4 regions of the Bacillus cereus group sp. RP37 genome follow, and region 1 is predicted to be linked to each of the others. Evidence: riboswitches for the same ligand, from Rfam matches in the RefSeq annotation. Region 1 holds a riboswitch; each other region holds the start of a gene.

Region 1 (7,801 bases):
GGAGATAACAACTCGTTTATTTTTTCAATATATATTTTTCCTAATAAGAAACGCGTGTGAACATTGTTCCGCGCGTTTTTTGTCTATCTAAAAGCGTGCTGCAATGAATAGAAGATTGGGGTTATGAGTTTTAGAGGAAATAAGGGAGGAATTCAAATGTATTTACACGGCACGAGCCGAATCAATGGGCAAGGACACTTAGAAATTGGAGGGTGCGATACGACGCAGCTAGCAAAACAATACGGCACACCACTTTATGTATACGATGAAGAGTCTATTCGAGGAAAGTGCCGCGCGTTTCATCGTGCTTTTAAAGAAAGTGGTTTCTCTTATCAAGTAGCATATGCAAGCAAGGCGTTCTTGTGCATGGAGATGTGCCGAGTAGCTCGTGAAGAAAATATGTCATTAGATGTTGTTTCTGGAGGAGAATTATATACTGCGCTTCAAGCAGGATTTCCAGCATCGCGTATTCATTTTCACGGCAATAATAAAACAGAAGAAGAAATCGTGATGGCTCTTCAGGCTAATGTTGGTTGTTTTGTCGTAGATAATTTCTTGGAATTAGAAATTTTGCATGATTTAGCAGTGCAACACGGGAAATTTGTGAACATATTAGTTCGTGTAACGCCTGGAGTAGAGGCGCACACACATGAATATATTACAACAGGTCAAGATGATTCGAAATTTGGATTTGGCGTTTCGAATGGTCAAGCGATGCAAGCAATTGAACTTGCTTTACAAAAATCAAATTATAATGTGTTAGGAATTCATTCACATATCGGATCGCAAATATTTGAAACGGCTGGATTTGTTCGAGCGATTGAAGTTCTTCATCAATTTTTAGAAGAAGTGAGAGAGCGAACGAACTATGTAGTAAAAGTGCTAAATGTGGGCGGAGGATTCGGAATACGCTACACAGAGTCAGATACACCATTAACTCTTGAGACATATGTGCGAGCTGTAACAAATGCAGTGAGAGAACAATTTACAGTATGTAATTATCCATTGCCAGAAATATGGGTTGAGCCAGGCCGTAGTATTGTAGGTGATGCTGGAACGACAATTTATACAGTCGGATCTGTGAAAGACATTCCTGGTATTCGGAAATATGTATCAGTGGATGGTGGGATGACTGATAATTTAAGACCAGCTTTATATAACGCTCGTTATGAAGCGATGTTAGCGAATCGAGGGAATGATGAGAATGCGGAAATCGTTTCGATTGCTGGGAAGTGCTGTGAGAGTGGAGATATGTTGATTTGGGATATTACTCTACCGAAAGTGGCTTCTGCCGATTTACTAGCGATTTCTTGTACAGGGGCATATGGGTACTCGATGGCAAATAATTATAATCGGATTCGTAGACCAGCTGTCGTCTTCGCGAAAGGCGGAACATCACAAATTGTTGTAGAGCGTGAAACATATGAAAATATTATTGGGAACGATCGCATACGTATTAAAGAACTTGTTTAAGTAAGGAAAGGGAGTTGTTCTGAGGGGCAATTCCTTTTTTATAAAGTGAAACTATAATCAGTGTGGGCATTCCCCACTAATTATTAGTCCCCATCAATTGGGCGTTTACAGGCAGCAAGGCACTTTTCTCTTGCTGGATTTTGAGGTAAGAATTGTACGGCCTCTAAATGGTGGTATAAAATAAATAAAATATATCGGAAAACTAGGATTGAAAAAAATCAGAATTGTGATAAAATACAAATACAAAGCTTATCAAGAGAAGCGGAGGGAACTGGCCCAACGAAGCTCGGCAACCTGCTTATAGAAAGCAAGGTGCTAAATCCAGCAAAATGGAATCCATTTTGAAAGATAAGGTAAAATATATTACCGAACAGTCTTTTCGAAATGGGAAAGATTTTTTTTATGAATAAAAAAGGGGGGCTGTTCGCGTGAGCGTACGGGAACATTTTGAGGAAGTATCTGAGAAAATTCAAGCGATGCTTGCTGATATGAAATATGGTTCAATTACAATTGTTGTGCAAGATGGGAAAGTCATTCAATTAGAGAAAAGTGAAAAAGTACGTTTAAAGTAAAAAAAGCGCTGACTAGAAAAACTAGAGGCGGTTTTAACCTATTTTATGAGGTTAAAACCGTCTTTTTGCTTTTACAGGGGGAAAAAACATGTTGACGTATGAAACGTGGGATGAAAATGGCATTTCATTTTCGGAAGAAGATGAAACGAAAGGCGCGTTGTCAGTTTTAAGTTGGGCTTATAAAGAGTATAAAGATGAAATCGTATACGCATGTAGCTTTGGAGTAGAAGGTATGGTATTACTGCATCTTATAAACCAAGTAAATCCATCTGCTAAAGTTGTATTTTTAGATACAAATGTTCATTTTCAAGAAACGTATGAATTAATTCAAAAAGTGCGGGGACGATTTCCTTCATTAAATATTATAGAAAAACAGCCAGAACTTACACTTGATGAACAAGCGAAGCTGCATGGTGAGAAATTATGGGAAAGTAATCCGAATCTTTGTTGTAAAATTAGAAAAATTTTACCGTTAGAAAAATCATTAGCAGCGGAAAAAGCATGGATATCGGGCTTAAGGAGGGAACAATCAGAAACGCGTAAGCATACAAAGTTTATAAATCAAGATCATCGCTTTCAATCTATTAAAGTTTGTCCGCTCATTCATTGGACGTGGAAAGAGGTATGGCGATATGTATACAAACATAGCTTGCCGTATAACCCATTGCATGATGTTGGATATCCAAGTATTGGGTGTGAGAAATGTACGTTACCTGTAGGAGAGGGTGGCGATTCGAGAGATGGTAGATGGGCCGGGAAAGTGAAAACTGAATGTGGTCTTCATTACCAATAAGATGAATTTGAAAATAAAGCTAAGAGAGGGTATAGAAAAATGAGTACAGTAAACAAATTAATAAATCGTGTAGACGAGACATACGACGTATCACAAATTGAAAAAGAAATTCAGCTAGATAACATTGCATTAAGTGATTTAGAGCTATTAGCGACAGGGGGATATAGCCCTCTTACTGGTTTTTTAGGAAAGAAAGATTATGATTCGGTCGTAGAAACGCTTCGTTTAGCTAATGGGAGCGTATGGAGTATACCAATTACATTACCAGTAACAGAAGAAGTAGCAGAGACTCTAAAAGCTGGAGAAGAAGTAAAACTTGTTAACGGTGGAAATGTATATGGTGTCATTCAAATAGAAGATATTTTTGTACCAGATAAGGAAAAAGAAGCGTTACTAGTGTATAAAACGACGGATGAGGCTCATCCTGGAGTGAAAAAATTATACGAAAGACCGAACGTTTACGTTGGAGGAGCAACTATTCTTACGAAACGTTTTGAAAATAATCCGTTTCCTTCTTATCATTTAGATCCAATTGAAACGAGAGAAGAATTTAAAAAACGTGGTTGGAAAACAGTAGTTGGATTCCAAACGAGAAATCCGGTGCATCGTGCCCATGAATATATTCAAAAATCTGCTCTTGAAATTGTAGATGGCCTCTTTTTAAATCCACTCGTTGGGGAAACGAAGTCGGACGATATTCCTGCTGATGTAAGGATGGAAAGCTATGAAGTATTACTTCAAAATTATTATCCGAAAGAGCGTGTCTTTTTAAGTGTATTTCCTGCAGCAATGCGTTACGCAGGACCGAGGGAAGCGATATTTCATGCATTAGTCAGAAAGAATTTTGGATGCACGCACTTTATTGTAGGGCGCGATCATGCAGGGGTAGGAGATTATTACGGTACTTATGAAGCGCAAGAAATTTTTACAAACTTTACAGTGGAAGAGTTAGGGATTACACCGTTATTTTTTGAACATAGTTTTTACTGCACGAAATGTGAAGCGATGGCTTCGACGAAAACATGCCCGCACGGAAAAGAAGATCATGTCATTTTATCTGGTACGAAAGTAAGAGAACTATTAAGAAACGGTGAGGTTCCGCCAAGTACATTTAGTCGTAAAGAAGTAGTGGAAGTACTAATTAAAGGTTTGAAAAAAGAAGTAGTAACAGAATAGGGAGAGAATGAGATGGATACGAATATTACTTGGCATACAGCATCTGTTTCAAAAGATGAGAGAAGAGTAAAAAATGGGCATCATAGTTTTGTAGTTTGGTTTACTGGATTATCAGCTTCAGGTAAATCTACGGTAGCGAACGCGGTTGCTCGTAAACTATTTGAAAAGAATATTGGAAACTATGTACTAGATGGAGACAATATACGCCACGGTTTAAATAAAGACTTAGGTTTTTCTGAAAGTGATCGTATGGAGAATATAAGACGGATTGGCGAAGTAGCGAAACTATTTGTAGATCAAGGTACTGTTGTTCTTACAGCGTTCATTTCACCATTTCGAGTAGATCGAAAACAAGTTAGAGATCTATTAGCTGCAGATGAGTTTATAGAAGTGTTTGTAAAATGTCCAATTGAAGAGTGTGAAAAACGTGATCCAAAAGGGCTTTATAAAAAAGCAAGAAAAGGTGATATTAAGGAATTTACAGGTGTTGATTCACCGTATGAGGAACCAAAGCAAGCGGAATTAATTGTAGAAACGCATAAGTATTCTATTGAAGAATGTGCAGAACAAATTGTTAAGTACTTACAAGAGCGTAGTTTTATATAGGGGGATTTAAAAATGAGTTATGAAAAAGTATGGGCTAACAATGAAAAATTAAATCAGACTGAGAAAAATAAGTTAAAAAAAGATGGTTTGGAAATCTTTAATGATATTCCTTACTATGCTGAAAATGGATTCGAATCTATTCCGAAAGAAGAGTGGGACGCATTTAAATGGGCAGGGTTGTATTTACAAAGACCGAAAGAAGCTGGTTATTTTATGATGCGTGTCAATATTCCTTCAGGGATTATTACGAATGCACAGGCAGAAGTGCTTGCTTCTATCGCTGAGGATTATGGGCGTGACGTAATAGATATTACGACAAGACAGGCGATTCAGTTTCACTGGTTAGAAATTCATCAAATTCCAGATATTTTTAAAAGGTTAGCGCGAGTGGGGTTATCTTCAGCTGGAGCGTGTGGTGATATAACGCGTAATATTACAGGGAATCCACTTGCGGGTATTGATGCGAATGAACTGTTGGATACAACTGGTATTGTGAAAGAAGTATATGACTACTTCCAACATAATGAAGAGTTTTCTAACTTACCACGTAAATTTAAAATGTCTATTAGTTCTAACATTTATAACTCAGCAAATGCAGAGATTAACTGTGTTGCATTTACACCTGCAAAGAAAGAGATAGATGGTGAGGAAAAAGTTGGTTTTCATATAAAAGTAGGCGGTGGATTATCAGCTCGTCCATACTTAGCTGATGAATTAGATGTATTTGTTTTACCAGAAGAAGTAAAGACGGTAGCGATTGCGATTGCTACAATATTCCGTGATTTTGGATATCGTGAAAAACGTCATTTAGCCCGTTTGAAATTTCTTGTTGCAGACTGGGGAGCAGAGAAGTTTAAAGAGAAACTAATAGAGTATACAGGACCATTGCAAAGTAAAGGGGAAAGTGCTCTCAAAGGTTGGAATGCGGGATACTTCTATGGTGTCCAAGACCAAAAACAAGATGGACTAAAATATGTAGGTTTTAATGTGCCGGTAGGACGTCTGCATGCAGAAGAAATGTTTGAGATTGCAAGAATTGCTAAGCAGTATGGAAATGGACAAATTCGTACATGTAATTCGCAAAACTTCATTATTCCGAATGTTCCGCCAAAAAATGTGACGGGTTTACTAAATGAGCCGTTGTTTGAAGCAATATCAGCAAGTCCGAAATCGTTTATTGGTCATGCGGTTTCTTGTACTGGTATTGAATATTGCAATCTTGCTTTAGTAGAAACGAAAGAAAGATTGCGAAAAATCGCCGAATACTTAGATACACAAATTGCACTCGATGTTCCGGTTCGTATTCATATGGTAGGATGCCCGAATTCATGTGGTCAACGTCAAATTGCTGACATTGGATTACAAGGGGTGAAAATGAAAACGAAGGAAAAAGGAATTGTTGAGGCATTTGAAATATATGTAGGTGGAACGTTGTTAGATGGTGGTGCTTATAATCAAAAGTTAAAAGGAAAAATAGATGGCGAGGATCTACCTGATGTACTTGCATCATTTATAAGTTATTTCAAAGAGAATAAATTACCAGCTGAAACGTTTTATGATTTTGTCGGCCGTGTTGGTGTAGAGACATTACAAATAGCGTTAAATAACGTGCTAGAAGAAGTAATAGCGTCTTAGGAGGGACAATATGGATTTATATCGATTTGAAGCTGTGTTAGTAAATAGTATTGTTCCGATTGTTGTCGTTGCTCAAAGTGAAGAACAGGCGTTTAAGCTCGCGGAGATGGAGCTTGAAAAGCATTTTTTACCGCTGCCAGAAGTAAAGGAGATTTCCCTATTTGAAAAAAAGAAGATTCGAAAAGGTGCGGCATTTGTTATTCATGAGTAAGGAAAAGGTAATACGAAATAATGAAAACTTCCATTCGTATATAAGGATGGAAGTTTCACTTTAATAGTAGAAATGAGGAGAGATGATGGGGAAGGTTTATATCGTTGGTGCGGGTCCTGGTGATCCAGATTTAATCACTGTGAAAGGGTTGAAATGTATTGAGAAGGCAGATGTTATTTTGTACGACCGCCTTGTAAATAAAGAGTTGCTTTCCTATGCAAAGCCCGAAGCAGATTTAATTTATTGCGGAAAACTACCAAATTATCACACGATGAAGCAAGAGACAATTAACACGTTTCTTATTAAATATGCGAAAAAAGGAAAAGTTGTAACGAGGCTTAAGGGCGGTGATCCATTTGTATTTGGTAGAGGGGGAGAAGAAGCTGAAGCGTTAGCAAAGCAAGGTGTACCATTTGAAATCGTTCCTGGTATTTCAGCTGGAATAGCTGCGCCTGCTTATGCTGGTATTCCGGTGACGCACCGTGATGCAAGTGCGAGTTTTGCTATTGTGACGGGACATAGGAAAGAAGATGCTGCAGAGGAAGTGAAGTGGGAAAATTTAGCGAAAGGTGTAGAGACATTGGCGGTATATATGGGGGTTAGTAATTTACCCTACATATGTGAACAACTGATGAAGCATGGAAAGGATAAAAGTACACCTGCTGCTATTATTGAACGGGGAACGACATCTATGCAACGTACAGTTGTAGGGACGTTAGGGACAATTGTAGATATTGCGAAAAAAGAACAAATTCAAAATCCGAGCATGATTGTAATTGGAGAAGTGGTCCGTTTTAGAGAAAGAATCCATTGGTTTGAGAAACAGACAGAAAGTACGTATCAAGTAAGCGGAGTGTTATAAAATGAAGGCCATCTTATATATATGTCATGGAAGTCGTTTGAAAGCGGCTAAAGAAGAAGCAGTTGCGTTTATTACGTCATGTATGAACCGTGTAGAGGCGAGTATTCAAGAAGTTTGTTTTTTAGAGTTAGCGAATCCAACTATTGATGAAGGGTTCCGTACATGTGTGAAGCGTGGTGCTACAGAGATTATTGTTATTCCAGTTTTTTTATTAGCGGCAGGTCATGTGAAAAAAGATATCCCGTTTGAATTGGAGAAGTTAACTAAGCAATTTTCGAATGTTAAAGTGACCTATGGTAACCCATTTGGTGTATCAGAAACACTTGTTAAATCGGTGTATAGCGGAAGTGGCATTGAACAGGAAGATAAGAATGAAGTGACGCTACTTCTCGTTGCAAGAGGGAGCAGTGATCCTGAAGTATTAAGAGATATAAACTGGATTGCTTCTTTATTTCAAACAGAAGAGAAGATTA
Region 2 (8,201 bases), 1.1 Mb from region 1:
CAGATATTACAATGACAAAAATTGCTGAACTTCTTGATATACCGATGAGTACAACGACGGGCGTTGTAAATCGCCTTGTAAAAAAGGGGTATATTGAACGGTACCGTGATGAAAACGACCGACGCATTGTATTAATTCGTTTAACGGAAAGCGGTATAATGCTCGTTCAAGAAGTAAAACAAAATGCAGCCCATTACTTTAGCTTAGTGACAGAAGCATTATCAGAAGAAGAAAAAACATTCTTACTACAAATCTTCCAAAAGATCATGAATCACATTGCTACGTCACAGCAAAAAACAGAAGAAAAGGTTTCTACACCTAAAATGAAAAACATTCCGATTGAATAAAAACCCTAATAGGGTTTTTATTCAAGAAAATATTTCGTAACTCGTAATATTCGACATCCGAAACAAAGGGGATATAATGATGAGAATTATTTTGTATACAGGTAAAGGCGGCGTAGGAAAAACTAGCATTTCAGCAGCAACAGCATTTCAAAGTGCAAAACAAGGATTAAAAACATTAGTAATGAGTACAGATCCTGCTCATAGTTTAGGAGATTCATTTGGTATAAAGCTATCTTCTGAGCCATTAGAAATTCGTGAAAACTTGTGGGCACAAGAAATTAATACGATTTATGAGATGGAAAAAGGCTGGGGGAAATTACAGAAATATATTACACTACTCTTCACTTCCAAAGCAGCTGATGATATTACAACAGAAGAATTAACAATGTTTCCTGGTATGGAAGATTTAATTAGCTTACTTCGCGTACTCGATTATTATAAACAAAACACATATGATGTTATCATCATTGATTGCGCTCCAACAGGAGAAACTTTAGCAATGCTCAGCTTTCCAGACATGCTCGGCTGGTGGATGGAAAAATTATTTCCTATTAAAAGAAAAGTTTTAAAAGTTGTTCGCCCTGTAGCTCAACCACTTCTTGGTGTTCCTCTTCCAACCGATGATATTATGGACGAATTAACAAATACACTTGAACAGCTCGGAGAAATGAGAGATATTTTATCAAATCGAGAAATAACAAGTATCCGCATCGTTGTAAATCCCGAAAAAATGGTCATTAAAGAAGCTCAGCGAAGCTTTACTTATTTAAATTTATACGATTATAACGTAGATGCCATTATGATTAACCGCGTCATTCCTAACACTGTCACTGATCCTTATTTTCAAGCATGGAAAGATACTCAAAAAAAATATAAAACATTAATTCAAGATAGTTTTCAGCCGCTTCCTATTTACGAAGCTCCTATGTTTGAACAAGAAGTTGTCGGTTTGTCCATGTTAGAGCGTGTAGGAGACACTTTATTTAAATCAGATTCTTCTCCTACCGAAGTGAAATTTAACGGGCGCACTCAATATGTAAAAAAAGATGGTGATGAGTATATTTTCGTTCTCTCCATTCCCTTCTCAAACAAAAGTGAACTTTCATTAAATCAAAAAGGTGATGAACTTATCATTCGTTCAGGTTCTGTGAAACGGAACATCACATTACCAAAAACGTTAACACACCTTTCTATTCAAGGAGCTAAGTTCGAAGAAGATGTACTAAATATTCGGTTTGGAGGTGTAGTACATGCATGAGGAACTACTAAGAAAGGTAATTCGTACAAAAATAAAAGTCGGTATGAATATATTAGAAGAGTTACCTACCCCAATCCAACAATCAGCTAAGCAAATACTAAATATTTTGCAAGAGGAGCTAGCTACTTATCCGAAAGAACAAGAGCATCACGAAGATAATTTAAAAAGTATCATAATTGAATGAACATCTCTGGATAGAGAGCCTTTCTAGGCTTTCTATCTCCATATTGGAGTGATGTAAGTTGTTGAAAAAACATTCCACTATTATGCTTTGGATTATTCCCTTTTTATTTTTCATTCATAACCTTGAAGAATCTTTCCAGATGCCACGATATCTTGCTAATCAATTTTCGATTACTTTTATAACTAGTCAACAATTTTTCATTGCAATTTCTGTATTAACTCTCTTTGTTTTACTTATCGTCTTTCTATATCAACTGAACTTCTTGTCTTCTATATACTGGATTATTTTTATACAAGGGGCTATCTTCTTCAACTCTGTTCAACATATTATTTTGTTTTTTATTTATCGTTCCTATAATCCTGGCGTAATATCAGCTGTTTTCATTGCTATTTTTTCTATTTTCTTTTTTTTATCCCAAAAATACTTAATTCATAACAAGCAATTCGTAATTACACTTATTTTCAGCTTATTTTCTTACCCCATTATAATTTGGATTATCTTACTACTCGCTAGCTACTTTTAGTAATAAAAAAAGACCAGGAAAACTCCTGGTCCATTACTCTACTTAACAAACATTGGATTCTACGTTATACAGAATTGGAAGGTACAGAATTAGGGTTTTGTTTGTTAAGTAGATTATATGTTGAACGAGCTAACAGCGGAGGGGTTCCTACTGTTAATCGTTAAACCCACTAATTATTTTACGATTTTTTCAAGCTCATCAAGTGAAAGATCTACTGAAATGGAACCATCATTTGTTTCTTTCTTAATTGCATCTGTTACTTCTTTTGAATGATATAGTTCAATTACTTTTTTCAGTGTTGGATCATCTTTATCTTTTGTACGAGCTGCAAAAATGTTAATATATGGCTTCGCATTTTCATTCTTTGGATCTTCTAAGAAAATTGGATCCTTCGCTGGATCTAATCCAGCTTGACCAGCAACACCGTTATTAATAACTGAAGCTGCTACATCTTTTAATACACGAGGTGTTTGCTGTGCGATAACCGGTGTAATTTTTAACTTCTTCGGATTTTCAGCAATGCCGCTTGGGTCTCCAAATAAGCCAAAGCCTTTCTTAAGCTTTAATAATCCAGCTGCATCAAGAAGTTTTAATGCACGAGCTTGGTTCGTTGGATCATTTGGAATCGCAATTTCTGAACCATCTGGAATTTCATTTGCCTTCTTATATTTTTCAGAGTATAAGCCCATTGGTGCAATTTGCGTTGTACCAACAGCTGTAATATCTAACTTATGCTCTTTTTTAAATTGCTCTAAGAAAGCAACGTGCTGGAATGAGTTTAGTTCAATATCTCCATCAGCTAACGCTTTATTTGGCGTTGTGTAATCAGAGAACTCAACCAGTTTAACTTTAATTCCTTCTTTTTCAGCTTTTTCCTTTACAATTTCCCAAGCGTTTCCATCCGTTCCAGTTACACCAATGCGAACTGTTTTCTCTTTTGCTCCTGCCCCCGTGTCCCCACTTGAGCAGCCGCTTAACGCTGAAATCCCTACGATTGCTGATAATGCAAATGCTAAAATTTTCTTCATTTCCTTTTCCCCTCTTCCTTTTTATGATCTGCGTAAAAAGACTTTCGCAAAGTAGTTTCCTAAGTTTTGAGCTACCTGTACGAGAATAATAAGTAAAACGACCGTTACGAACATAACTGATGTATCAAAACGTTGATAACCATATGTCATCGCTAAGTCACCAAGACCGCCACCACCGACAAGCCCAGCAACTGCAGAAAATTCAATTAAACCAACTGTCATAAATGTAACCCCTAAGATCAATGGCGCTAACGCTTCTGGCACAAGAATTTCAAAAACAATTCTAATTGGTGAAGCTCCCATTGCTTGCGCTGCTTCAATTACCCCCTTCGGAACAGAAACAAGATTTGTTTCAACCATTCTCGCAATACCAATCGAAGCGACTAACGTCATTGGGAAAATTGCTGCTGCTGTTCCAATCGTCGTTCCAATAACGCTTCTTGTTAGTGGGCTTAAAGCTACTAAGAAGATGATGAATGGAACCGGGCGAATTGTATTAATAATGATATTAAGAATAGAAAAGACCCATTTATTTTCTAAAAAGTTTCCTTTTCTCGTTACATATAATAGTAAACCTAGAGGTATACCAAGGATTGTAGCAAATATAAGGGTTACAACTACCATTAAGAGGGTATCCCCCGTCGCATCTACTATGCGTGGCCAAAATATACTCCAATCAACTCGCATGAGCTTCTACCTCCTTCAGCTGCACTTGCAGTCTTAGATGTTGTAATGCTTTTTGAATTTCTTTCTGCTCACCTTGCAGTTCCACAAGTAGATTTCCAAATAGCACATTTTGAAGTTCAATAATATTTCCGTACAGTACGTTTACATCGACGTTATAGTTTTTCGCGATATATGATAGTACTGGCTGCCCTGTCTCTTCACCAGTAAATGTTAAGCGATAAATCTGTCCACCATTTTGAATTTTCCCTAGAACACTTTCCGGTAAATGATCATTAATAATAGAGCGTACAAAGTTTTGAGTTGTCTTTGTTTTTGGTTGTGTGAAAACGTCAAACAGTTTTCCTTCTTCAATAACCTTTCCCTTCTCCATTACAGCTACACGGTGACAAATTTCTTTCACAACATGCATTTCATGTGTAATAAGAAGAATTGTTACATTGTATTCTCGATTTACTTTCTTTAATAAGTTCAAAATTTCTGTCGTTGTTTCTGGATCTAAAGCTGATGTTGCCTCATCACATATAAGAATGTCTGGCGATGTTGCAAGTGCTCTTGCAATACCAACACGCTGCTTTTGTCCGCCTGATAGTTGCTCTGGATAATAGTTTGCTTTATCTTCTAATCCTACAAACTTCAGCAGTTCATTTACTCTTTCTTTTATCTCATGATTTGGTACTTTCGCTAATTTTAATGGATAAGCAATATTCCCAAACACTGTTCTTGAATTAAATAAATTAAAACTTTGAAAAATCATCCCGATTCTTTGTCTTAGCTTCCGTAATTCTTTCGTCGATAAGGATGTAATATCTTTATCATCTATTGAAATCGTTCCTGCCGTTGGTCTCTCTAACATATTTACTAAGCGTAATAACGTACTCTTTCCAGCGCCACTAAAACCGATAATGCCGAAAATTTCGCCCTTCTCAACTGATAACGTTACATCCTCCACCGCATGAACAGATTGCCCACCTGATTCATATACTTTACTTACATTGTTAAAAAAAATCATTTTTTCCCCTCCTATATGCTGTAAAAACTTGAAGTAGAGCTTTCGAGGTAAAATAAAAAGTGCTCTCCTTCTTATCAACCATAAAGATAAGAAGGAGAGCACTTATATGTACTCGTTCACATCTTCTCATCTTCCAAGCCTTTTATAAGGCTTGCTGGAGTTAGCACGGTATTAAAAAACCCGTTGCTGAGGTATCGTAGGGCCAGTCCCTCCACCTCTCTGGATAAGAATGTATCGATTTAATTGTCGTTTAATTAATTCTCATTATAGAACTCAGAATAATAAGAGTCAATACATTTTTTTAGAAAAATATTAATTATTCCTCTATTGAAATTTTCAAATAAAAAATCACAATACAAATAGTAATTTTTAAAGTTATGTAAAATTCTCCTCCTTCATATTTTTTAAAAGGAGAATCCTCTCTATACATTGAATACCATTATTTGAATATGAAATCGGAGGAAGATAAATATATGAAAACAGCTCTTTTACTCGTTGATATTCAAAATGATTATTTTCCGAATGGAAAGATGGAATTGCGTAATCCAGTAGAAGCAAGCGAATATGCTAGCCAGCTGCTACAATTCTTTAGAACGAAAAACGAACCTATTTTTCATATCCAACATGTAGCAATAAAAGATGACGCTACTTTTTTCCTACCAAATACAGAGGGTGTACATATTCATGAAAGCGTACGCCCACTTAGAGAAGAAACCGTTATACTCAAACATTATCCAAATAGTTTTCGCGAAACCGATCTTCTAGAACAATTACAACGTTTAGACATTGAGCACGTCGTCATATGCGGGATGATGACTCATATGTGTATTGATGCTACTGTAAGGGCTGCTTTTGATTTCGGCTTTCCATGTACCGTTATACATGATGCTTGTGCTACAAAAGATCTTTCCTTTAAGAGTGCTACTATACCAGCCGTTTATATTCATAACACAATTTTAGCTAGTTTAAATGGAGTATATGCAAATGTAATGAGTACAGAGGAGTTTTTGGCTACAAAAAAACACTCCCTTCAGTGAGCAAAACCGAAAAGAGTGTTTCTTGTCAAACCATAGATTTTCTTTCAAATTGTATTATACAGGAAATCCTTAAAATGAATACTAAAAAATGTGACTAATAAGTCAACTTTTCTCGTTGATTTGTTTCTATTTACATGTTTATCCTGATATTAATAGGGTTTAGCTAGTTCTAACCACCGGATAGTAATATATGGAAATCACTTTCGATTCAAATGAATTAAATTCCCCTATTATAGGGTAAGTTAAAGCATACATTGTCCAAAACGTTAAATATATAACCATAAATGGCCATTGAAAAATAAAGCCTATATTTTCAATGGCCATTTACTTTTCAATATAAGCTCTATTATTCGTTGGTTTTGTTGTATCTTTAAAATAACGTTTAATCAAAAACAGAGTTATGTGTAGCAATGGAATAAAAACTACTAATTTATATATATTTGAACGATGAATAACTTACCTATTTTCTTGTGTTTGTTTACACCATATACAAAAAATCAGGGAAAACGTAATCAAAAACGTAACATATTATTTATCTGTTTATTTTTGCTTTTTTTTCAAATACTCTGCACGCAATTTTTCAATTTGCTGCTTTTTATCAAATTTGGCAGGCGTCTGTTTTTCATGAAACTTTGCCACAGCTACCTGACTTTTGTAATCCAATTGATATTTTCCCACTTTGTTCACCTACTTTTCTTGTCTTTAAAGAGAATCTATTCAACAAATATAATATACCTTATTTTACTGAAGTAAACCTTATTTATTAGTTTTTCTACTTATATCTATCTTAATCCGAATTTGATTTTATTCAACTAATCTGCCCCGTTAGTTTAAGTAGGAAACTTCACAATCTCAATAGAGTAAAGCCTATTGGTATTAAAATTTTTTGGACAATCTATGGTTGGTTTTTAGTTCTTTAGAGAATTTATTGTTTATTAATTTTATTTTAGCTTAGTGGAAAATGAAAAAGCGTACATAAAATAGACAATATATATAATTAATTTGTAGACCAATTCATGCTTTAAACCACATATAGAAATTTTTTCAAAAAAAGAGATCTTCGCAGACTGCGAAGATCTCTTCTACTATTTCTTATAAAGTTTCAGAAGTAGTTTTTGCTTGCATATGAAGCGCTAAGTAATCAGGGCCACCAGCTTTAGAGTCTGTACCAGACATGTTAAAGCCACCGAATGGTTGGTAACCTACGATTGCACCAGTACATCCACGGTTGAAGTATAAGTTACCCACATGGAATTCTTCACGTGCTTTTTCAATATGGTCACGGTTGTTAGTAACAACAGCACCTGTTAAACCATATTCTGTATTGTTTGCAATTGCAAGTGCATGATCAAAGTCTTTTGCTTTACAGAATGCTACTACTGGTCCAAAGATTTCTTCTTTCATTAAGCGAGCATCTTCTGCAACGTCAGCAACGATTGTTGGTTGGATGAACCAGCCTTTAGAATCGTCTCCTTCGCCACCTGTTAAGATTCTACCTTCTTCTTTACCAATTGCAACATAGCTCATTACTTTATCGAATGCAGCTTGGTCATTAACAGGACCCATGTTTGTACCTAATACAGCTGGGTTAGCTACTGTTAATTCTTTCGTTAATTCAACCGCACGATTTAATACGTGATCGTATACATCTTCATGGATTACTGCACGAGAACATGCAGAACATTTTTGTCCTGAGAATCCGAATGCTGATGCAACGATAGATTTAGCTGCTAATTCAAGATCTGCTTCTTTATCAACAACGATTGTATCTTTACCACCCATTTCAGCGATAACGCGTTTTAACCAAATTTGTCCTGGGTTTACTTTCGCTGCACGCTCATAAATACGGATACCTACATCACGAGATCCAGTGAAGCTCACGAAACGTGTACGAGGGTGATCTACTAAGTAGTCACCAACTTCAGAACCATTACCTGGAACGAAGTTTACTACGCCAGCTGGTAAGCCAGCTTCTTCTAATACTTCCATGAATTTCGCTGCTACTACAGGAGTTGTACTAGCTGGTTTTAGTAATACTGTGTTACCAGAAACTAAAGCAGCTGTTGTCATACCTGCCATAATTGCGAATGGGAAGTTCCAAGGAGAAATGATAACACCTACTCCTAGT
Region 3 (8,201 bases), 410 kb from region 1:
TCCGGTTGACTGCACTGCGCTAATAGCGTTTTCACCCCAAAAACCATTTGGAACATCATTAAATGTATGCTTTTGTTTCGCAGAAAGATGGAAAGCGTTTGTAAGAATTTGTGCCATTTCTGCGCGATTCACAGGAGCTTTCGGTCTAAAATTCCCTTTCTCATCCCCTTTAAATACCCCTGCATTCGTTAACATTAAAATTTCCTCAGGAAACATCGTAGAGTTCTGATTAATATCACCATAAGGATTATTAAACTTAGATCCGTCTTTTAATATGTAAAGAGTATTATTATTACTAAACGTTCCGCCTTGTTTATTCGGTAGCATAACTCGATACACTAAAGCAGCTACTTGCTCCCTCGTCGCAACATCTCCAAAACCAAATATTCCATTTCCATAACCAGAAATAATATTTTTACTCGCTAAATCTTTAATCGCCGGATACGACCAATGCGATGTAGGCACATCAGAAAAAGCACCCGCCTCAGCAGCTCTCACATCACTGCCATTTGTATACAATAAAGCGCCACCAATAAGTGATAATGATGTAATTGATTTTAATAATTTTGTGTACATAATTCCTTCTCCCAATACGTTCTCTATTTTATATTTTGTCGAAAAATCTAAAAGAATATGACAAAACATATTATACTATTAAAATTTTTTGAAGGATATATTAAGTTTTGAAATATGCAAAAACTCATATTGTTATAAGAATTCATAGTGATATTATGTTGTTTTACTTGCGAATATATAAAGGGCTATGGTGTCTTATGTCGAAAACATCATTTATAACCAGGTTGCTTTCGGAATCGTTGACACGAAATTTCATGTTAAATTCAAATAAACAAGGAACCTATTAGTCGGTTCCTTGTTTATTTGGCTAAAACAGACTTCTTTGGAGAACCCAAATAAAAGTTAAATCAACTCCTATTTAACATTTCCCTTCAGATATATAACAGTAAAGAATACATCATCACGGTGTCAGCAAGCAAAAGTGTATTCTGCATTTCTGAAAACAGTAGATGGCAAATTGTGACCTGCTGAATCTGCTAAGAAAGAATATACAAGAACATCCTTAACATCATCTTTATTTCCACTAATGATAACATCAAGAAAATCTTCTATTTGGAATTCTGGAGTAAACAATACAATCTTAGTCGTTCTGTTTGGTTCTAAAGAAACAAAAGTACGAGAAATTTCAACTAATTCATTTTGAGTTGGGAAAGAAATGTTTCGACTTCTCTTAACAGTTACCGTTACATTACTAGTATGACAGCGTGAATCATTGTTTAACATAATGTTGAGAGCAGTTGGAATAATCCCATTTTCAGAAACCGGAACTCGAAACACTCCAGTAGATTTATGAGCCATATAATCACATCCTTTCAAAATAAAATATACTTACAGTATATTAGATGCAAAAAACGTTCATTTTGATAGGGACAAATTATGTGATTAATATATTTATAATAACCCTTGGTATTACTAAGCCAATGTTTTAAAAGATTAACAAATATCGCGAGAACCAATCGAATGTATAGTAAAAGTAAAAAGAATAAGGTGTCTAAAAGGTCCCCTATTTTGAGCCAATAATGAGACATTATGTTAATCTTATATGTATAGTTGCACAAAATTGAGAAACTTAAGGAGACAGATACATTTTATGAGGAAATTATCCATATTACTTACTTTCATTCTAGTATTAGTCAGTGTTATGGCTGCTTGCACACAAGATAAAAAAGATAGTGCCATTGAAAGTGGTCCAATAGAAGAACCAACCGCAAAAAATGAAAATGAAGAAGTAATAAATTTTGAAGAAAAAGAAGATATGAGCCGCTTGGAACAAGGTATTTTATTAGTTGGTGAGAGTGTTAAGGGAGGCTATTACTTGACCGCCGTTCAAAGTGCATATTTAAATGCTAGCAATGATTCCGTCGTTGTTAATGTCTCTGTAAAAAATGTACGAGGTCAAACGATTGGACTATCAGAATTAAAATATAACTTAAAAGATGAAAAAGACGGAAAGGCCTATGAAGGAAAAGTGCTTGATCAAAACCTTTCTGATATACAAGTTAAACCAAATGAAACGGTAGAATTGAAAATAGCTTTTGAAGTACCAGGTACCGCAGATGAATATATGTTTTATATTGAAAGCTCTTTAGATCCTCTAGGAGCACACTGGAAAATCGATAAGCTGCAATCACAAAAAAACTCTAACTAATTCGTCATGGCGATTTAGTTAGAGTTTTTTTGTTTGAAGTATTCACGAGTATCTACCCTTATCTTTTCAGGTAAAACAATATCAAGTTCTTTATCTAACCATGCAAGAGTCTTTTTACGGAGAAACTCACGCATGTGTTCTTCTGCTTCAAGCATTACTAAGTTAATTGTACAAGAAGAATTGCTAGGTTCACAAGAATTACAAGCCTCATCTCGATATAGTAGACCATTCTGTACAATATTTTTACATTGAAAAATAGGTTTCGGGCCTTCGACAGCTTCTATTACATCCCAAAAAGAAATATCTCCTGGAGACTTAGCTAACCTATATCCTCCCTTTACACCTGGGACAGAACTCACAATGCCAGCTTTAGATAATTTACCGAAAACTTTTGAAAGAAATGTTTCAGAAAGTCCTTGGAACTCTGCCAAATCTTTTATTCCAACACTTTCCTTGGAAGGAGTATTAATTAAATAAACTAAGCAATGCAAGGCATATTCAACCCCAACACTATATTGCATATACAAATCACCTGCTTTTTATTTTAAGGGTTATCAAATTGTATCTTAGGACCATTTAGAATTTTAGTCAAATAAAGTGAAACTTTAATCAGTGGATGGTGTTCATCCCCCACTGATTATCAGCCCTCACCAATCGGGCTTTTAGAATAGTATGTATTTCATTTGACAAAAATAATTTCAAAGTTTATATTAAAGACTAAGTTAATCGGCGATTAACTTAGTCTTTAATTAAAACGTAAAAACTTTTAAAAAGGGGAAATACAAATGAACAAAACACTTATTATAAACGCACATCCGAAAGTGGATGATACATCATCAGTCAGCATTAAGGTTTTTAACCATTTTTTAGAATCTTATACAGAATTCATTCCTAATAATGAAACGATTGAACAGATTAATTTATACGATGATGTAGTACCAATGATAGATAAAACTGTTTTAAGTGCATGGGAAAAACAAGGAACTGAACAGAAGTTAACTGGTGAAGAACAAAAAGTAACGGAGCGTATGTCCGAAATTTTACAACAATTTAAAAGTGCAAATACGTATGTAATCGTATTACCTTTGCACAACTTTAATATTCCATCAAAGTTAAAAGATTACATGGACAATATCATGATTGCACGTGAAACATTTAAATATACTGAAACTGGATCAGTGGGACTACTTAAAGATGGAAGAAGAATGCTTGTTATACAAGCAAGTGGAGGGATCTATACAAATGATGATTGGTATACAGAAGTGGAATACTCTCATAAATATCTAAAAGCAATGTTTAACTTCCTTGGTATTGAAGATTATCAAATCGTTCGTGCACAAGGAACAGCAGTACTAGATCCAAATGAAGTATTACAAAATGCCTATAAAGAAGTTGAAGAGGCTGCTTCTAGATTGGCTAACAAATAAAAGTTTTCACTGGAAGAATGATGGTTATCAATAAAGATCCCCTCCACCTTAAGGCAGAGGGGATCTTCTCATTCCTATTTCAAACTACCCGCAATCTCCGTAAAGATAACTCCAAGCGCATGTGCACCTGCATCTGGATAGCCTAAACTTCTTTCGCCAACTGTACCAGCGCGGCCCATGCGAGCTACGATTTCTTTCGTGTACTCTGCGCCTTTAACAGCTGCTTCTGCTCCTTTTTCAAAGGCAGTTTTCATATCTTCTTCGTTTGAAGCGCTAGCTAACCAAGAGTCTACACATGGAGCAAGTACATCAACAAGCGTTTTATCACCAACTACTGCTCCTCTACCGAATGATCTTTCACCTATAAAATCTGCTATCTCTTCTTTTTTTCTATATTTGCACCAGAACCTTATTTTTTAATCAACACTATTTAACTGACTCTACTTGTTTCTCTAATTCTCTTCCAAGAAATTTAGCAAGCTCAAGCATACCAAATTGATTCGCTACAGACTCTGCGTCAGAATTATAGTTTGTGTTTGTATTAATATCATACGTATAAATTATTCCATCCAAACTGCGAATAAATTCAATACCAGCAACAGTAATTTCATTTTCTTTCAAAAATTCTTTGTACTGCTCAATGATCGGCTCGTGGAAGTCCGGTATAATTTCAAATTTTGTTGACGCTTCTTTCTTACTCTCTTCTCCTACTGGGCAGAAAGCATCTTGAATCGAGCATGCATCCGCTGGACAAAGCTCGAATCCTTCTGATGTATCTACTTTAACTGCATATACAAACTGACCGCCTACAAATTCACAACGTGTAATATATGGTTCTGGCGCTTCAATATATTGCTGGATTAAAGTAATTCCATCAATAGGTTCTTCAAACGCCGGACTATCCAAATATTGCTCTAAAGCATCAATGGAATGAAATAGTTGAACGCCAAGGCCTTTCCCTGCACGATTATGCTTTGTAATGAACGGTACTTCCCCTAACTCCCTTGCTGCCTTTACTATATGATCACGTCCAACAGCACCAATTGTTTTCGGCACTTGTATACCAAAATTTCTTAATGCTGCATATTGATTCAATTTACTTACTTCAAGACGTAATGCACGAGACCCATTAAATACTGTGCGCCCATATCCCTCTAACCAAGCAAGAACTCCTTCCGTCAACTCAGGTGCATATCTATGACCTCTCGTATGTGAAGAAGCACTCATGCGGCTATAAAAAACACCTTGGGGAGGTTCTTGTTCTAACGTAATTGTTCCTTCATTTAAAAACCATTCCTCATACGGTAACTCCAGTTCTTCCAACCTTTTCACTAAATGATCCGTCCATTCCTTATTCTCATGTAATATGTAAATTTTACTCATTTGTAATCAATTCCTTTCTTTTTGCTTCAACTAATGGCATCACTTTTTCAGAAAATCGTTTCATCTCTTCAAGCTGTGGCGAAAATTGTAAAAGTAATAAAGTAACACCCACTTTTTCAAAAGCGAGTATCCTTTCTGCAATTTGTTCTGGTGTTCCAATTAAATTAGGACGTAATCCACGATTAGATACGGAATAATCATTCAACTTCACTTGCTGTTCCAAATGCGATTTACTAATAAAGTCTTGGTAACCCGCGTAACCTAACGCATCGTCTTTCACATCCGTTATGCGTCTCCATTCCTCTACTGCCTCTTCTTCTGTATCACGACAAATGACGTAATCCGCAAGCCCGAATGACTGCAATGGCTCCTCTGTAACTTTCTTTCTACGATTCTTCATATCTTCTATTTTCAGTGATACTTCTTCCACTGTTCCGCCGTGCATGACATATGCATCTGCGTGATTTACAATGACCTCTTTTCCTCTCTCACTCTCACCACCTGCATAAAGCTTGATACCTTGTTTCTGCACAGGTTTTGGACTTAAATGTGTATTCTGAAGCTCATAAAAGTTCCCCTTATAAGAAAACTCGTCTTCTTTCCAAAGCTCTTTCAAAATTGTTACAAATTCCTCTGTGCGATCATATCTTTCATCATGTGCGGTAAATACTCCGCCGTACTGTCTCGCTTCTTCTTCCCACCACGCTGAAACTACATTCAATGTAAAACGACCATTACTTAATTGATCGATATTCGCTGCCATTTTCGCTGTAACCGCTGGATTGTGGAAGCCAGGTCTTACAGCTGTCATAATCTCTAATTTATCCGTTACTGCTGCAAGTGCTGCCGCAGTTGTCCACGCTTCTAAACTTGGTGCTGAAATACCTTTTATATCATTTAAGTTTAATTCTGCAATAAGTGTTGTTGAAAAACCTAATTGTTCTGCCGCTTGCGCTGTTTGTTTTGCATATTCAAACGTAGGCGGCATAGATTCATCACCTACATTTCGAAGCCATCCCCCAAAAATCGGCAACCAAAAACCATACTCCACTACATACTCCCCCTTCATCTCTTAGCCATAAAAAAAGCTACTCTTATTCAAATAAGAGTAGCCTTCTTGACTAATTGAACCGCTCTTATCTTTCAGGTGTTTCTTCACCTGCAGGATTTGGCACCTTTCGTCTCATACGAGGTTGCCGAAGTTTCATAGGGCCCGTCCCTCCACTTCTCAACATAAGAATTGTTTGATTTTCATTTATTATAATCATCTGAATAATAAAAATCAATATTTTAATACTTATTTTTCCGATATACATTAAATGATATATGAAAAATCATATTGTTATAGCGATTTATAAGGGTATTATGTTTCTTTACTTGCGAATATATAAAGGTCTATGGTGTCTTATGTCGAAAACATCATGTATAACCAAGTTGCTTTACTTCTATCTTAAAAACACAGCAAAAGAGGTGTTAGTAGCATGAAAAATAAACGATGTGAGAATTGTGGTTCTACTACATTTAAAGAAGGAAGAGTTGGATCTGCTTATCATGCATATGTTTGTGAAGATGATTCTAGTAGGCTCTTTTCAGTAGGGAAACGTTGCAAACTCTTAACTACATTTTGTTTAGAATGTGGTGAGGTGAAATCATTTAGAGTGGAGAAGCCGGAGATATTTAATGAATAAAACATTAGAATCGAGATGTCCTTCAACCTAATTCTCTTGGTAGACGTGGTTGTAGTTAATACAAATACCATTCCGGTGGAGGCACCATAGGGTGTCTTTTTTTAGTCAGGAATAAGTTTTTACTGCGGTATATATGAAAATAAATCATCTGATTATAAAAATAAAAAAACGCTCATTTGAGCGTTTCATCTATATAATACCTAATAATTACTTTTTCTTCACTTTGATCTAATAACTCTTTATACTTCAATATTACGTCAGCCCCACGGCTCTCCATGCGTATATTGTATAACGCTTGTTGTATTAACCTTTGATTGTTCCGTTGAAACATTTACTCCATATATAATTCCTGAAAACAAATTATATGAACTATGAGCTAATATAGCCGAAAAAAGACCGTATCTTAAGAAAAGTAAAGCATATATAAATAGAATGCGAAATTCAATACACTAGGCTCATGCATGAGTGCAGACACAAAACTTGTAGACAATATCCATACCCAAACGTATTTACTGTTTCTTTCTACAAATAAATTTAAATACAATTTATTAAACACATTAGAATGCTCTTTCGCATTATTAGCCAACCATAATATTGCTGCATAAGGCCCATATCTTTTCAAAATACAGTGGTTTTCATATGTCCCTAAAATTATAACAATAACTTTTCTACACCTACACCATCTATTAATAACAGTTTCAAAGAAGGTGATATTTTAATTGCTTCTTCGATATCTAAATCTCCGAAATCCACCATATATAATCCAAATCCTTCTTTTCCATTTGCATATAATAGCACTTTCCCACCTTCATCATCACCAATTGCAAGTGAGTTAGGTATATATTTTTGGATATTATGAGCTTCATTCATCTCTATGCAACCTGCTGGACTCCAAATACGGATATATATTTCATTATTTACATTAATCTCTGCATCTGTACAATGTTGAATTATCTCTATATAATCTGAAGGAACATCTATTGATGAAAAACCTTGTAATTCTTGAATCGTTTCTTTAGTTGCTGGAGGTTCTTGTGTTTCTAAAGTGAAAACTGCATTTAAGTTCTCAAGTATACTCATTAATACTCAATCCTTTCATATTTTACTTTTAACTTATCAAGCATTCTATATTGTTGTTCTAAAGTTCCTCTAATAGTTTCTTTAGAAAATCCCGCTTTTTCAAAATCAGAAACTATATTCTTTAATTCCTCTTGTAAAGAAGAGCTCCATTTTTCATTTCCTAAGGCTACACGTTCATCACGTCTCAAGTTCTGCGCATTAGTAATAATAGTATGTAATAACCCCTTTCCTGTTTCAATCGTCACTGTTGGTACAAGTTTTGGATCATATCCATATTTATATGAGAACTCACGTTTCTTCTTTTAAAATCCTTATCGTATTTATAAACATACATATCTTTACAGAGAAAACATCTAGCTAAATTATATATCACTCAACTACAAAAAATCCCCTCCACCA
Region 4 (8,201 bases), 1.8 Mb from region 1:
GGATTGCAAAAAGCGAGAAGAGGGAAAGTAAAGTGGAATGGGAAAGTGATACATAAAATTGATTCGAAAGAACGATTTAAAAGTATCGGGTATGTATCACAGCATCCGTATTATCATTTTACATTTGATACAGTGTGGGAAGAAGTGTATGAACGTGCACGCGAGTTATACGGAGAACAAGGAAAAGAAATAGCAGAAGATATGTTGAAGAAGTTTTGGTTGTGCTCGCTTAAAGAACGCCATCCGCATGATTGTAGCGGGGGAGAGCAACAACTACTTGCGTTATGTACAACGTTATTATCAAAGCCGACTTTATTATTACTTGATGAACCGACAAAGGGATTAGATCCGTGGAAAAAAGAAAGAGTAGGAGAGGTATTTAGAAAGCTACAAAAAGAAGGTACAACAATTGTAATGGCAACGCATGATATTGAGTTTGCAGCGAAATACGTTGATCAATGTATGATGTTATTTGACGGAGCAGTCATTATGAATGATACACCGAAAGAATTTTTTAGTGGCAACTTCTTTTATACAACCTCTATTAATCGATTTATTCGAAAAGAGTTACCATATGCATTAACGTGGGAGGATGTGTACGAAGCGTGTCCAAACGATATGTTGCATTCATAATATGTATTTTTGCAGTAATAATAGGCACATTACTCTTTACTACACTTATCATGGACGGTTATTACATGTTAAGTAGTTTGTTTTTATTAGTTGTTATTATGTTACCGTTTTATATCCGCTTTGAAAGAAAGGCTTTTGTTTCACGTGAAATTGTACTCGTTGCTGTGTTAGCGGCAATTGCAGCAGTTAGCCGCGTACCATTTTCGATATTGCCAAGTGTACAACCGACTTCATTTGTCATTATCGTTTCTGCAATTGTGTTTGGGAGTGAAACTGGTTTTATGATTGGTGCAACAGCGGCTATCGTATCTAACATTTTTTTAGGACAAGGTCCGTGGACGCCGTGGCAAATGTTTTCGTGGGGTATGATTGGTTTTATAGCTGGATTATTACGTAATACATTTTTAATGAAAAAGTTATGGGGAAGACTTCTATACGGATTGTTTGTTGGATTTTTATTTGGCTGGATTATGAACTTCTGGGGGCTTCTCGGTTTCATACGTGAGGCAACGTGGGAAGCTGTCATTTCGTATTATATCGCAAGTTTTTATTTCGATTTGAGCCATGCGATTTCGAATGTTGTTTTCTTACTATTATTTAGTACGTCTTGGATTACGATTCTTACAAGATTTAAAAAGAAATATGGCATATTAGAAAAGCATAACATGGCATAGAAAAGCATACTCATATAAGGTAGGGTCGCGACTTACATATTCGTTTGCCTCTTTCATGCTTCTTACATATTGTAAGGAGCATTTTTTATTGTCAAAAAATCGATTCAATATATATCCGTTATTATATAAAATTATTTGTATAATAGTAGGTGAGAGTTATTTTCAAAAGGGAGGTGTATAGTTAATGAAGTTAGTTATTCCGAAGCAACACGGTGCATGGGCTATGCTCGTTATACCATTTCTAGTAAGTGTTATTCTTGGGAAACCTACTATGTATCATATTCCATTGTTTTTAGCTTGGTTCTTTATCTATTTAGCTACGTATCCATTTCTTATGTACATAAAGCAAAGACGAAAAAAAGAGTTGTTACATGCTGCAATTGTATATTTTATCATCGCGTTCGTATTTGGAATGATTTCTCTATTATATGAATGGCGCATCCTTTTATTCGTAGCAGTAATGATTCCATTATTTATTGTAAATATGTATTACGCTCGTCAAAAGAATGAAAGAGCGTTACTAAATGACATTAGTGCGATTATTGTTTTCTGTATTGGCGGTTTAGTTAGTTATTATTTTTCAATGAAACTTATAGATAAAACAGCACTATTTATTGCACTTATATCATTTTTATATTTTTTAGGAAGTACGTTTTATGTGAAAACGATGATACGTGAGAAAAATAACCCGAAGTATCGTTTTATATCTTGGGGTTATCATATTGTATTAACAATCATTGTATTTGCTATGAATCCGTGGTGTTCTCTTATTTTTATACCAAGTGTCATGCGAGCAATTATGTTGTACGGTAAAAAAATTTCTATTATAAAAGTAGGTATTTTAGAAATTGCTAATTCTGTATATTTTTTAATCATAACGGTAATAATTATGAAGTATGCCATTTGAAAAAGCTTCCCATCTTATGATGGGAAGTTTTTTCAATCTTGTTCTAAAATGTGAACCGTGTAATCACAACGTTGAATAGCTTGTTCGATCGCATAAAGGGATTGTTCAATACGTGCGCGATTAAAATCTTTTTCAACGGTCTGTAGCGCTGCTTCTAAACAATGTTTTGCTTCTTGTAATGATTGAAAAGAATCTTGTACATATCCGCGAGCATTTTCGTGCATTTCATACTCCTCCTTGCATATTCATATATGTATAGTATGAACAGGAAGAAAGAAAATATAATTTGTTGTATTTGTTTGACAATTGAAATGAAATTACGTATAGTAAGATTTAAGTGAATATTTTCTTATCCAGAGAGGTGGAGGGACTGGCCCGATGAAACCCAGCAACCGCGATGCAGGTGCTAATTCCAGCAGAACATATTTGTTCTGGGAGATAAGACGAAGATATATACGTAACTTCTTCTTATCGGAGAGGTTTTTTTGTTGTCAAAAAAACCGATTACGAAAATTTATATTAAGAAGAAAGGGGTTGCGAAGTACTGTGACACTCGAAAAATACGTAAAACTGCGTAGTACAGTTTATGAATATATGATAGAGCAAGATAAGCCAATATCATTGTTAGATATTCAAGAACATATCGTTTCGCATCATGAAGGAAAATTCACGAAAAAGATGTTACATCAATTTTATTTATCAAGACTATTAGATGAACTGAAACTGGATGGGAAAATTACATTAGCTGATGAATATCTCTATACTGAAAAAGGGGTATTTTATAAGGCGAGAAAAGGGAGCTAAGCTCTCTTTTTTTGAAGTATGTAGAGTAAAAGACTGCTGAAGCAGCCTGATACAAGGGAATGGTGTTGAGTGTGTAGTGTCAAAGATTGAATGTGCCTGAAAGAGGCACTTCATATCGGCTGCAAATGAAAAGAGACACCTCCGCCGAATAGGTGTCAGTCGTTTTGTCATATAGACTTACTATTTGACAGTTATTAGAATAACATGCAGGGTTTTGGAAGTCAAAAGGGAATTAAAGGAAGAGGTGTTGTTATGTACGCTTACTTATTACATGATATAACGAAATGGATTCCGAAATACATTGTAGATAGAGGATACGAATATTATGAAGATGGACATGTAGAAGATGTTGAAATACACGATAAGAAAGTTTTTGCTTTCGTTACTGGAAATGCAGGAAACTATGAAGTGATTATTGATCTTGAAGATTTTACAGAAAGTAGCTGCGAGTGTCCTTATGAGAATCTTTGCAAGCATATGGCGGCAGTTGTTTATGATATTCAAGGTGCTGGTGAAAGTACGGTAAAAGAGAAACTGAAAGATTTAGAAAAGGAAGAGTTACTTACAGTATTAAATCGTTTATTACAAAGTTCGAAAAACGTACAAATTGTAGAGAAGATGTTAAAGAAGGGGAAACTTTAACTTATAGAGGGAGTTGTTTTGTAGTGAATGTACTAATTGTATACGCTCATCCTAGTCCTTCCAGTTTTAACGCGGCGATTTTAAAGCATGTGCAAAAAGGATTACAAGAAACAAATCATTCGGTTACGGTACTTGATTTATATAAGGAACAATTTGATCCAGTCCTTGTATTTAATGAAGAGAAGAAAAGACGTGATTTAGTAAATGAGGAAGAGACAGCGCGATATAGAAAATTAGTGGAAGAGGCAGATACGCTTCTCTTCATCTATCCGATATGGTGGTGGGGGATGCCTGCTATTTTAAAAGGATTTATTGATCGCATTTTCGTAGCTGGATTTGCTTATAAATATGAAGGTGCCCTGCCGAAAGGATTATTGAACGGAAAGAAAGCGTGGGTTATTAATACGTTGGACTCGCCTTTATGGTACGTCGCATTATTATACCGATCAGCAGATTGGATTATGATGAAGAGAGGCGTTTTACGTTTTTGCGGTATTCGCGATATAAAACGGTCAGTGTTCCAATCAGTGAAAACGAGTAAACTAGAGAAGCGGGAAAAATGGTTAGTACAAATAGAAGAAAAGGCTCGTACATTATGAATGAAATCGATCGTATTCTAAACTGTTGTGGGTATGATAACGAACTTTTGCGAACGTATATTACATGTTTACTTCAATTGAAAAAATGTAGCGAAACATTTCAACAAATGACGATTCAATTAAGAAATGATTATCTAATAAGAGGGATTTGTGAAAGAGAAGTTGATGAGGTGGTAAGAGGAAGTAAAGAATATGAAACATATTTTCTTCCTAAAGCATTACAGTGGAATTTCCTTAAGAACAATCCAGATTTAATTGAAAAAATATGTGAAGACTTTTTTGCATTTGAGGCGTTACATCTTACGGAGATAGAGTGGGAAAGGATTATAAATTGCGTGGGAAATAAATAATTTATTATGTAAAAAAGCTAGTATAAAACTAGCTTTTCATTTAGATAAATAAGAAACATAGACTAATGATAAATCCTGCATATAGTAAGTTCACAACGCAAAATCCCATAATATCACGAGCACCTAAACCAGCTATCGCTAATGCCGGTAATGCCCAGAAAGGTTGAATTAAATTTGTCCAAGCATCACCCCACGCAATTGCCATTGCTGTTTTTGCAGCAGGGACACCAAGTTCAGCACCAGCTGGAATCATAATGGGTGCTTGCACAGCCCATTGACCGCCGCCAGACGGAACGAAAATATTAACGATGCCAGCACTTAAAAAAGTAAAGAGCGGGAAAGTCGTTTCGTTTGAAATGCTAATAAAGAAATTCGAAATAGCTCCTCCAAGTGAAAGTCCTTCACTATTTGCTCCAATCATCATTCCCATAATTCCTGCGTAAAACGGAAATTGAAGTAAAATACCAGAAGCACTTTTCGTAGAGTCCGAAAAAGCGCGAATATATTGAATCGGAGTACGGTGGAAAATAAGTCCAGCAATTAATAACATAAAAATCACGATATCGAGAGTAAGGTTAAAGCCTTTCGTATAAAAGTAATTGAAAATATAAATGAGACCTAACAATCCAACACAAAGTGTAATAATGATGCTATTTTCCATTTTTTCAGCGAACGTATTGTTCCCTACTTCTTGAGCGGCAGCTTCTTCATGAAATACGCTAGGATCTACCGTTATCGTATGTTTTTCATCTGGATGCATCGCTTTATTAATGAGAGGCATCGTAACGAGAAAAATAATAACTGGAACGAGTGCGTATGGTGAAAATAATGTTTCTGTTATTGGAATCGCTTCTTTTATACTTCCCGCTGTCGTTTTAATTAACGTTTCGCCGCCAGTTGCTAACGTAAGAGGAATAGAAGCAGAAAGCCCCGCATGCCAAATGAGAAATCCAGAGTAAGAAGAAGCAATTGCTAGTCTATAATCTAATCCTTCAAGCTGCCTGGCCACTTCTTTTGCATATAAAACAGATACAACAATACCAAATCCCCAGTTTATGTATGCTCCTAGTAAACTTACGATTGAAATGGCAATAATACCTTGTCCATTCGTTTTCGGTAGTCTTGCAGCTTTCGTTAATCCTTTTTTAATAAGAGGAGCATTTGCTAAAGCAGATCCTGTTACGAGTACAAGTGCCATTTGCATAGAAAAGGCGAGTAGTCCCCAAATGCCATTACCCCAGTGATTAATCATTTCCACAGGTGTTTGGTGCGTTGCAAACATGCCGAAGAAGATAACAAAAACAGTTAATAAACATGATAAAATAAACGGTTCTGGCAAGAAACGTTGCACTAAGGCGACGCAACCATTAGTAAAAGAACGAAACAAAATAGATCAACCTCCTAATGTATGTTTATTACAATTATTCGAGGTTATTTGAGTAATACCCTTTAATATATAGAAAATTCAGAAATTTAAGGGTATTGTCATAATGTCTAGGTAGATTGATAATTTATATTGAAATGTTATTTCATTTTGAACTGAAATTGAAAATGATGCTCTATATACAAGGGGAAGAGATGGGAATAGACGAATATGTTTAGGCGTGTTTTAAAATGACTGACCTCCTTTTCTTCTTTGAACAACCTGTATAAGTTGTATATTATTAATAAATGTAATTTGTACACTTTTCGTAACGGTATTTGCTAAGTTTTTGTATAATATAATTATGTGAAGTTAACATAACTTATTGTATCAATAGTATATATTTGCCTAGAATATCCATTTTAAGATTTTGAAGTACGCTCCTAAATGAAAATGTATTTCTCTAAAGTTAGTTACTTAGTGAAGTCTGCTCGTTTTTTTCGTATTAGGGAAGAATGTACTTTTTAACTTGATGGGCATGGGGTGGGACCCCTTGTAGCAAAACCGGAGTGGAAATGATGAGTATAAATATTTTTGTGAGATTGATAAAAGATGAATTATTAAAAGAGGTAAGCATAAGAAGTGAGGATGAATTTGAGCCTGTAGTAGTTAAAGATATTCCTAGACTTTGGAAGTGTTTAGGTACAGGTAATTACGCCGCAGTATTTATGCACAAAGAATACAAAGATTGGGTAGTGAAAGTCTACGCGCGAGAAGGAGAAGGAATTGAAAAAGAGTCAGAAGTATACCGAAGAATCGGAAATCATCCTTCTTATTCGAAGCTTATATATAAAGGAGAAAATTTCATAGTATTAAAACGTTTAAAAGAAATTACCTTATACGATGCTATTCATAAGGGGATTAAAATTCCTAAGCAGGTAATCCTTGATATCAATGGAGCTATAGAGTATGCAAGGAAGCAAGGACTAACTCCTTGTGATGTTCACGGGAAAAATGTGATGATGGAAAACGGAAGGGGATATGTAGTCGATGTATCTGATTTCTTAAAAACAAAAGAAGATAGTAAGTGGAGAGACCTGGAAAAGGCATATTTTGCCTTTTACTTGCCTTTCATTTATAAATTTCCTTTTCCTGTTAAAATACCGTATTTTATGTTAAACATTGTTAGACGTTCGTATAGAACATATAAGAAGCTTAAAAAGAAATTCAAATTGTAAAAGGATCACATACTTATCTTTAGGTTAGATAAGTGAACCACTAGTGTTTTCAAATGTATAAAATATTATCACGATAATTAGGGTTTAGGCGTGGCTCAAATAGTAATTCTTTCGGCAACTCCTACTAACCAAGTGCTAATTGGAATGGAATTTGTGTAAATAAAAAAAGCTTCCACTACTGTGGAAGCTTCTCTAAATGATGTGCAATATCGATATACATATTTGAGTAAACTGAATGTATTTCATTACTTGGCGTAGCGTTAGAAGAGAAGTGAACAATGACCATATTTGCTTTCGGATCGATGTAAAGTGTCTGTCCATAACTACCTAACACTTCGAAAGCACCTTGTTCATTGTGCGGAATCCACCATTGATTATGATAAGAAATGGAAGCTCCAGGGCCAACTGCAAGTTCACCTTCTTGGACATTTTTTATATCTTCAGTAATAGAAGAAGGGAGAATTTGTTTTCCGTTATATTCCCCGTTGTTTAATAGTAATTGCCCGAATCTAGCCATATCTCTAGCAGTTGCATTTAAGCCAGCGCTTGCTTGCTCTATCTTCGTTTCATCTGTAACATAATACGCGTTTTCTTCCATACCAATTTGAGACCATATTTGTTCGCTAACATTTTCAGCTAATGATTTACCAGTGATCGTTCGAATCACCCAAGCGAGTGTTTCCGCTGATCCGTTATCGTAAGAAAAATCGGAACCAGGCGGTGCAGTTTCTTCTGCTTCTCGTAACATATCATAAATTTTCATCGGACCGTCGTAGTTTTTACCGCGTGATAAAATATTGCTAGCTAAATATAGTTGTGCATCTTGATTTTCTAACGCTGGATGTTCATATCCATGAGTAGGGTATTCTACAGAAACTTGCATATCCATTAATTGCTGAAGTGTGGCATTACCGAACGGTGTATTTTTTAATTCTTTTATATATGTGTTAGCTGTTTTTTCTAAGTCAATACGGTTTTCTTCAGCGAGAGA

The links. Region 1 has a riboswitch for S-adenosylmethionine ahead of QCI44_RS20985 (YezD family protein). Riboswitches for the same ligand answer to the same signal wherever they lie in the genome.
Region 2: another riboswitch for S-adenosylmethionine. It lies ahead of QCI44_RS26500 (methionine ABC transporter ATP-binding protein); the one in region 1 lies ahead of QCI44_RS20985 (YezD family protein).
Region 3: another riboswitch for S-adenosylmethionine. It lies ahead of QCI44_RS23195 (LLM class flavin-dependent oxidoreductase); the one in region 1 lies ahead of QCI44_RS20985 (YezD family protein).
Region 4: another riboswitch for S-adenosylmethionine. It lies ahead of QCI44_RS11320 (hypothetical protein); the one in region 1 lies ahead of QCI44_RS20985 (YezD family protein).

What each region holds. Positions count from the first base shown of each region.
Region 1 is NZ_JARVHP010000001.1:3,976,989-3,984,789, reverse strand. It holds gene lysA (diaminopimelate decarboxylase) at 157-1,473, shown strand; SAM riboswitch class I at 1,720-1,828, shown strand; gene QCI44_RS20985 (YezD family protein) at 1,902-2,045, shown strand; gene QCI44_RS20980 (phosphoadenylyl-sulfate reductase) at 2,134-2,838, shown strand; gene sat (sulfate adenylyltransferase) at 2,878-4,014, shown strand; gene cysC (adenylyl-sulfate kinase) at 4,027-4,620, shown strand; gene QCI44_RS20965 (nitrite/sulfite reductase) at 4,633-6,255, shown strand; gene QCI44_RS20960 (DUF3906 family protein) at 6,266-6,466, shown strand; gene cobA (uroporphyrinogen-III C-methyltransferase) at 6,552-7,328, shown strand; gene QCI44_RS20950 (sirohydrochlorin chelatase) at 7,330-7,801, shown strand, end outside.
Region 2 is NZ_JARVHP010000001.1:5,041,990-5,050,190, forward strand. It holds gene QCI44_RS26470 (MarR family winged helix-turn-helix transcriptional regulator) at 1-347, shown strand, start outside; gene QCI44_RS26475 (ArsA family ATPase) at 424-1,605, shown strand; gene QCI44_RS26480 (DUF3926 domain-containing protein) at 1,598-1,789, shown strand; gene QCI44_RS26485 (HXXEE domain-containing protein) at 1,848-2,312, shown strand; gene QCI44_RS26490 (MetQ/NlpA family ABC transporter substrate-binding protein) at 2,486-3,340, opposite strand; gene QCI44_RS26495 (methionine ABC transporter permease) at 3,362-4,027, opposite strand; gene QCI44_RS26500 (methionine ABC transporter ATP-binding protein) at 4,017-5,036, opposite strand; SAM riboswitch class I at 5,160-5,266, opposite strand; gene QCI44_RS26505 (cysteine hydrolase family protein) at 5,510-6,073, shown strand; gene QCI44_RS26510 (hypothetical protein) at 6,614-6,751, opposite strand; gene pruA (L-glutamate gamma-semialdehyde dehydrogenase) at 7,166-8,201, opposite strand, start outside.
Region 3 is NZ_JARVHP010000001.1:4,382,700-4,390,900, forward strand. It holds gene QCI44_RS23160 (S-layer homology domain-containing protein) at 1-576, opposite strand, end outside; gene QCI44_RS23165 (hypothetical protein) at 985-1,374, opposite strand; gene QCI44_RS23170 (DUF4352 domain-containing protein) at 1,667-2,224, shown strand; gene QCI44_RS23175 (RrF2 family transcriptional regulator) at 2,239-2,745, opposite strand; gene QCI44_RS23180 (FMN-dependent NADH-azoreductase) at 3,010-3,651, shown strand; partial or broken gene QCI44_RS23185 (DAK2 domain-containing protein) at 3,726-4,016, opposite strand; gene QCI44_RS23190 (ATP-grasp domain-containing protein) at 4,078-5,034, opposite strand; gene QCI44_RS23195 (LLM class flavin-dependent oxidoreductase) at 5,027-6,085, opposite strand; SAM riboswitch class I at 6,168-6,274, opposite strand; gene QCI44_RS23200 (hypothetical protein) at 6,516-6,722, shown strand; gene QCI44_RS23205 (SMI1/KNR4 family protein) at 7,374-7,802, opposite strand; gene QCI44_RS23210 (hypothetical protein) at 7,802-8,047, opposite strand.
Region 4 is NZ_JARVHP010000001.1:2,135,213-2,143,413, forward strand. It holds gene QCI44_RS11300 (ABC transporter ATP-binding protein) at 1-633, shown strand, start outside; gene QCI44_RS11305 (ECF transporter S component) at 606-1,307, shown strand; gene QCI44_RS11310 (YwiC-like family protein) at 1,492-2,214, shown strand; gene QCI44_RS11315 (hypothetical protein) at 2,247-2,438, opposite strand; SAM riboswitch class I at 2,561-2,659, shown strand; gene QCI44_RS11320 (hypothetical protein) at 2,761-3,018, shown strand; gene QCI44_RS11325 (SWIM zinc finger family protein) at 3,223-3,660, shown strand; gene QCI44_RS11330 (NAD(P)H-dependent oxidoreductase) at 3,684-4,259, shown strand; gene QCI44_RS11335 (hypothetical protein) at 4,256-4,609, shown strand; gene QCI44_RS11340 (short-chain fatty acid transporter) at 4,650-5,996, opposite strand; gene QCI44_RS11345 (serine/threonine protein kinase) at 6,551-7,210, shown strand; gene QCI44_RS11350 (serine hydrolase domain-containing protein) at 7,386-8,201, opposite strand, start outside.